Minwuia thermotolerans: one gene and its partner. The protein of the gene in region 1 interacts with the protein of each later gene in a pairwise test. Links are inferred from orthologs where the notes say so. Each region holds a gene or a part of one and is shown in the gene's direction. Other genes may lie near its edges. The genes, in order: CWC60_RS13695 and CWC60_RS08055.

Region 1 (3,253 bases):
GGTCCACGGGCCCGTCGATGTGCGCGACCTGGACGCCGACTTCTACGGCTTCACCGCCCACAAGCTCTACGGCCCCACCGGCCTCGGCGTGCTTTACGGCAAGCTGGACCTGCTCAACGCCATGCCGCCCTGGCAGGGCGGCGGCGAGATGATCGAGAAGGTCTCGTTCAAGGGCACCACCTACAAGGAGGCGCCGCACCGCTTCGAGGCCGGGACGCCGGCGATCGTGGAGGCCATCGGCCTCGGCGCGGCCATCGGCTATGTCGAGGAACTCGGCCGCGACGCCATCGCCGCGCATGAACAAGGGTTGTTGAACTACGCCAATGAACGTCTGCGTTCGATCGACGGCGTTCGTCTGATCGGCACGGCCGCGGACAAGGCGGCGATCGTTTCGTTCCTGGTGGACGGCATTCACCCCTACGACGTGGCTGCGGTGCTTGACCGCCAGGGCGTCGCCTGCCGCGTCGGCCATCACTGCGCGGAACCGCTGATGGACCGGCTGGGCGTGATCGGCACGGTGCGGGCGAGCTTCGGCCTCTACAACACCCTGGCCGAGGTCGATGCGCTGGCCGAAGGAATCGAGAAGGCGAAGAGGATGCTCGGCTGATGGCGCGCGAGGACTACCAGGAATTCGCGGAGACGCTGGAGGCGCTGGACGATGAGGACATGCGCTTCGAGTACATCCTCGATCTCGCCAAGGCGCAGGACCGCGAGGAATTCCCGGAGGAATGGAAGACCGAGGACAACCTGATGCACGGCTGCATGTCCCGGGTCTGGATCGTCCATGACCGAGAGGGCGGGCGGCACTATTTCAGGGGCGCCTCGGAGGCCGCGATCGTCAAGGGACTGGTCCGCATGATGACGAAGACGTTCTCCGGCCTGACGGACGAGGAAATCCGGCAGTTCAACGTCGACGACGTCCGGCGGCTCAATCTCGGCGCGCTCACCTTCCAGCGCCAGGTGGGCATGATGGCGATGCTGAAACACATGCAGAAACTGGCCGGTCAGCCGGCCGCGACGGAGGCTTGAGGTAATGTCGATGAACGGCGCCCCCGGAATGGATTTCATGATGACCCCGCCCGAGGACGTGGTCGCCTATGCCGGCGAATCCCGCGACGGGCTGACGGCGGTGGACCCGGAGAAGGTCGTGACGCAGCTCAAGACCGTCTACGACCCGGAGATCCCGGTCGACATCTACGAACTCGGCCTTATCTATCGCCTCGACTGCAAGGACAACGGCGATATCGACGTCGACATGACGCTGACAGCGCCCGCCTGCCCGGTGGCCGAGGAGATCCCGCAATGGGTCGCCGACGCCGTGGTCAAGACCGAAGGCGCGGGCAAGGTGATGGTGCAACTCGTCTTCGAGCCGCCCTGGACCCCCGACCGCATGTCGGACGAGGCGCGTCTCGAACTGGACATGTTCTGATGAATGGCAATCCGCAGTTCCTGGCGCCCCTGGACTTGATCCACGGGCCTGTGTCGCGGAAACGCCGGTTCAAGGATCCTCGGGTCAAGCCCGAGGAAGGCAAGGAAGCGAGGAAAGGAGACCGGGATGTTTGGCGCTCCTGACGGCAAACCGATCATGACCGTGACCGAGCGTGCGGTCGAACAGGTCAAGGCGCTGATCGCGCGCGCGGAGAAGCAGGGCGAGAAGCCCCTCGGCGTCCGCGTCGGCGTCAAGTCCGGCGGTTGCTCGGGCATGACCTACAACGTGGAATACGCCACCGAGCAGAAGAAGTTCGAGGAGACCGTCGACGCCGCCGGCGTGAAGGTCTTCATCGACCCGACCGCGACCATGTTCCTGCTCGGCGCGGAGATGGACTACGAAGAGACCATGTTCCGCTCCGGCTTCACCTTCTCCAACCCGAACGAGGCCGACCGCTGCGGCTGCGGCGAGAGCGTCTCCTTCAAGGTCGGCGAGGACGGCCAGCCGGTTCCGCAGCAATAGGCATCGGCCCTGGCGTCAATCGGGCGCATGGGCCCGACCGCGCCGCGATCCGAGGTGCGCCGCCATGACTTCGACACGCAAATGGCTGGGCCCGGCCATTGTCTTCGGCCTCGGCGCGCTCGTGGTCGCCATCCTCGGCGGGCTGGGCACGGAAATCGGGCCCTGGTACCGCTCCCTCGAGAAATCGGTCGTGCAGCCGCCCGGCTGGGTCTTCGGGCCGGTCTGGACCGCACTCTATGTCATCATCGCGGTGGCCGGCGCCTGGAGCTGGATGACGGCGGCGCCGGGCGCGCGCCGCGGGCTGGCGGCGCTCTGGATCGCCAACGCCGGGCTCAACGCGGCATGGACCTTCGTGTTCTTCACCCTGCAGCAGCCGCTGGCGGCGGTGGTCGTGATCGTGGCGCTCTGGCTGACGATCGTCCTGCTCATGCGGGCGATCTGGCCCCGTCACCGCGGGCCCGCCCTGCTTCTCGCACCCTATCTCGCCTGGGTAACCTTCGCGGCCTGGCTCAACATCGCCATTGTCGCGCTGAACTGAGACCGCGTGGGCCCCCTGGCGCGCCTTCGCCGTCCAGCCGGGTCAGAAGGCCTTCCAGACAGCCCGGCGGCGCGGCGGTGACTTCCCGCCTGCGGACCATGTCGCGCCGATACTCGAAGACCCGGATATCTTCGCCCAGCGTCAGCACCCGCCAGGCGCCGCCATCGGAGTCCGTGCGCCAGGGCACGGTTTGCGACTGGTGTTCATAGGCGTTCAGATAGTTGCCGGGCGGCGGCATCGCTTCGAGGTCGACGAGAAAGGCGGCGCCGAACCCTGTCATGCAGGCCGCGGCGAGCCAGAGATGAATGCACGGCACGATCGGTCCCCCATTGCCCTCGAGCCGAGCCTATCGGAGGCCCTGTGGGGTTTCTGTGGCCAAGCCGTGCCGGCCGGTGACAACGCGCTAGTCGTCGAAGATGGTCGGCGCGCGCCGCGCGACGGTCTGGCCGAAGCTGATCAGGGCGCGGTTGCGGCGTTGCGAGGCGCGAAGCGCCTCGCTGGCATTGGACAGTGAGGCCGAGCCCGCCGCCAGGCCGATGCGGCGGCGCGTTTCCCGGTCGGCGGCCAGCGCCTGGCGCATCAGGGAGCCGGACGAGGCGCTGACCCCCCGCACCCCGGCGGTGACCTGTTGCCGAGCCAGACCGCGTGCGAGTTTCTCTTCCTCCTCGCGCCTGGTCCGGGCGAGCTGCAACCGGGTCCGCGCCCGGCCGAGCTTCTTCTCGGCGTTGGCGGCGCCGATCTGGTTGGCGGCGTTCAGGCCGGAA
Region 2 (3,313 bases), on another replicon or contig:
TCATTGGCCGAAGCGCCGAACGTGCGCCCAACACGACCTGCGTCCGGATGCCCGGCGTGCCGGCGGAGACCCAACTCATGGCGCTCGATCTGGCCGGGGTGGCGGTAAGCGCCGGGGCCGCATGCAGCTCCGGCAAGGTCCAGCCCTCCCACGTGCTCCGGGCGATGGGCTTCGACGAAGAGGCGGCGGGCGAGGCCATCCGGATATCCACCGGCTGGACCACGACGGAGGCCGATATCGACGCCCTGCTGGCTGCCTGGGAAGCGCTCTGGCGGCGGAAGACGGCGGCATGACAACGCCCGTCTATCTGGATCATCACGCCACCACCCCGGTCGATCCGGATGTGCTGCAGGAGATGCTGCCCTGGTTCACCGAACGGCCGGGCAATCCCCATTCGCGTCATCACGAGCATGGCTGGGACGCGGAGGCTGCCGTGGATCTCGCCCGCACCGAGATCGCGCGGCTGCTCAACGCCGCCGACGAGGCGGTCGTCTTCACCAGCGGCGCGACAGAGGCCAACAACTGGGCGCTCAAGGGGGCTGCACGGATTCTGCCCGAAGGTCGGCGGCGCATTCTCGTCTCGGCGATCGAGCATCCCTGCGTGCTGGAAAGCGCGCGAGCCCTGGCGGCGGAGGGCTTCGACGTCACCGAACTGGCTGTCGACGCCGGCGGCGGCGTCGGCCCCGACAAGGTGGCCGCCGAACTGGCGAAGGGCGATGTCGGTCTGGTGTCCGTGATGCTGGCCAACAACGAGATCGGCGCGATCCAGCCCGTCGCCGGCATTGCTCGGCAGTGCCGTGAGGCGGGCGCGTGGATGCACTGCGACGCGGCTCAGGCTGCGGGCCGCATACCGGTCGACTTCGAACGCCTGGGCGTCGACATGCTGAGCCTCACCGCGCACAAGTTCTACGGGCCGAAAGGCATCGGCGCGCTGATCCTGTCGGAGCGGGCCATGGCCGATCTGCCGCCACTGCTCCACGGCGGCGGGCAGCAGGAGGGCCGCCGGTCGGGCACGGTGCCCACGCCGCTGGCGGTGGGCTTCGGCGCGGCGGCGCGCCTGGCGGCCGAAAGCATGGCCGAGGACAGGCGGCGGATCGCGACCCTGCGCAACACGCTCTGGGCGGGGCTCAGGGAAACCACCGAAGGAGTCCACCTCAATGGCGGCGAGGTCATGCGCCTGCCGGGCAACCTCAATTTCCGCATCGATGGCGCCGATGCCGACGACGTCATCCGGGAGGCGCCGGAGATCGCCGTATCGACGGGCTCGGCCTGCTCGTCGGTCTCGTCCGCGCCCTCCCACGTTCTGGCGGCGATCGGATTGACGGAAGCGGAGATCCGTTCCTCGATCAGGATCGGCATCGGCCGGCCGACGACCGAGGCTGACATCGAGATCGCCATCGTCGCGCTGGCGGAGGCGATCCGGAAGGCGAGGACATGATCACGGTTCACTTCATCGACGCGAAGGGCAGGCGGGTGACGGTCGAGGCGAAGCCGGGCGATTCCGTGCTCGATGTGGCGCATGCCAACGACATCGACATCGAAGGAGCCTGCGAGGGCTGCATGGCCTGTTCGACCTGCCACGTCATCGTCCCCGATCCCTGGTTCGACCGCTTGCCCGAGCCGAAGGAGGAGGAGGAGGACATGCTTGATCTCGCCTTCGATCTTCAGGAGACTTCCCGTCTCGGCTGCCAGATCCTGCTGACCGAGGAACTCGACGGCATCGAGTTCCATCTGCCGCGCGCCACGCGCAACCTGCTGATCGGATGAGCCTGTTCCAGCGATTGAAGGCCGCGGCCGGCGACGACTGGCGCGACTATGTCGAGCACGGTTTCGTCCGCGGCATGGCCGACGGCACGCTGCCCGAGCGCGCGTTCCGCCACTATCTGGTTCAGGATTACCTGTTCCTGACCCACTTCGCGCGGGCCTATGCGCTCGCCGTCTACAAGTCCGGGAGCCTGGCCGAGATGCGCGCCGCCGGCGAGGTCATGAACGGCATCCTCGACACCGAGATGAAGCTCCACGTGGACTACTGCGCCGGTTTCGGCATCACGCCCGAGGAAATGGAGCGCGCGCCCGAGGACGTCGCCACCATGGCCTATACCCGCTACGTGCTGGAGGTCGGTCTGCAGGGCGACGTGCTGGACCTGCATGCCGCGCTCAGTCCCTGCGTCATCGGCTATGGCGAGATCGGGCGCAGGCTGGCGGACGATCCGGCGACGAAGCGCGAGGGCAATCCCTATCTCTCCTGGATCGGGATGTATGCTGGGCAGGAATATCAGGAGGTGATGCAGGGCGCGCTGGCGCATCTGGACCGGCTCGGCGAACAGAGGCTGACCGAGGCCCGCTTCGACCGCCTGGCCACCGTGTTCGCCCAGGCGACGCGGCTGGAGAGCGCTTTCTGGCAGATGGGGCTGGACGCGGCCTGATCGAAACAACGGGGAGGGGGAGGGAAGATGCCCTTTGCGAAGATCCGGGATCTGGACATCCATTACGAGCAGGCCGGCGAAGGGCCAGACATGCTGGTCATCAGCGGCACCGGAGGCGATCTGCGCCGCCATCCCAATGCGACGGACAGCCCGCTGACGAAGCGTTTCCGGGTCACCAGCTACGATCAGCGCGGACTTGGGCAGACGACCAAGCCCGAGGACGGCTACACCATGGCCAACTACGCCGAGGACGCCGCGGCGCTGATGGATCATCTGGGTCTCGCGCCCTGTCCGGTGTTGGGCATTTCCTTCGGCGGCATGGTCGCCCAGAACCTGGCGGCGCGGTATCCGCAGAAGATCAGCCGTCTTGCGCTCTACTGCACCTCCCCCGGCGGTGCGGGTGGCGCGTCCTATCCGCTGCACGAGCTGCCCGAGGTCGATCAGGAGACCGCCTTCCGGCGCATGATGAAACTTTCCGACAGCCGGGTGACGGACGACTGGTTCGACACCGACGCTGCCGACGTCCTGCGCAAGCGTGCCGACAAGTCCGAGTTCGCGGGCGAGGAGGGTTTCCTGCGCGGCGCGCGTGGCCAGATCCAGGCCCGCGCCGGGCACGATTGCTGGGAGGCCCTGGCCGGCCTGCCCATGCCGGTCCATCTGGCGGGCGGGCTGCACGACCAGATTGCGCTGCCGGAAACGATGCGGCGCATGGCGGAGCGAATCGCCGAGGCCGAACTGAAGCTCTATGACGGCGGGCACCTGTTCTTCATCGGAGACCCGCAGCCCTACAGGGACCTGATCGAATTCCTCGAGCGGTAGCGCCGTGGTTTCAGGCCGGTATCAGCGTCGCCATCAGCGCGTAGTGATCGGACAGGGGAACATGGCGG

The links.
Region 2: the proteins of CWC60_RS13695 (region 1) and CWC60_RS08055 interact in binary tests that used the Escherichia coli proteins (3 or more experiments, as listed by UniProt). The link is inferred for Minwuia thermotolerans from one-to-one orthologs.

What each region holds. Positions count from the first base shown.
Region 1 is NZ_PIGG01000040.1:193,422-196,674, reverse strand. What follows is about bases 315-3,253. They hold CWC60_RS13695 (HesB/IscA family protein), read left to right. Parts: upstream 315-1,555; coding sequence 1,556-1,951; downstream 1,952-3,253. Other genes in these bases: CWC60_RS13680 (hypothetical protein), read right to left, coding at 2,893-3,253; CWC60_RS13685 (hypothetical protein), read right to left, coding at 2,461-2,805; CWC60_RS13690 (TspO/MBR family protein), read left to right, coding at 2,016-2,489; CWC60_RS13700 (SUF system Fe-S cluster assembly protein), read left to right, coding at 1,040-1,429; CWC60_RS13705 (SufE family protein), read left to right, coding at 607-1,029. Also shown: more of CWC60_RS13710, read left to right, coding at 1-314. UniProt on the Escherichia coli protein: Is able to transfer iron-sulfur clusters to apo-ferredoxin. Multiple cycles of [2Fe2S] cluster formation and transfer are observed, suggesting that IscA acts catalytically.
Region 2 is NZ_PIGG01000031.1:22,610-25,922, reverse strand. Bases 102-3,100 are described here. They hold CWC60_RS08055 (ferredoxin family 2Fe-2S iron-sulfur cluster binding protein), read left to right. Parts: upstream 102-1,434; coding sequence 1,435-1,767; downstream 1,768-3,100. Other genes in these bases: CWC60_RS08045 (alpha/beta fold hydrolase), read left to right, coding at 2,454-3,100; tenA (thiaminase II), read left to right, coding at 1,764-2,426; CWC60_RS08060 (cysteine desulfurase family protein), read left to right, coding at 290-1,438; CWC60_RS08065 (cysteine desulfurase family protein), read left to right, coding at 102-293. In the rest of the region: more of CWC60_RS08065, read left to right, coding at 1-101; more of CWC60_RS08045, read left to right, coding at 3,101-3,245; CWC60_RS08040 (exonuclease/endonuclease/phosphatase family protein), read right to left, coding at 3,256-3,313. UniProt on the Escherichia coli protein: Ferredoxin are iron-sulfur proteins that transfer electrons in a wide variety of metabolic reactions. Although the function of this ferredoxin is unknown it is probable that it has a role as a cellular electron transfer protein.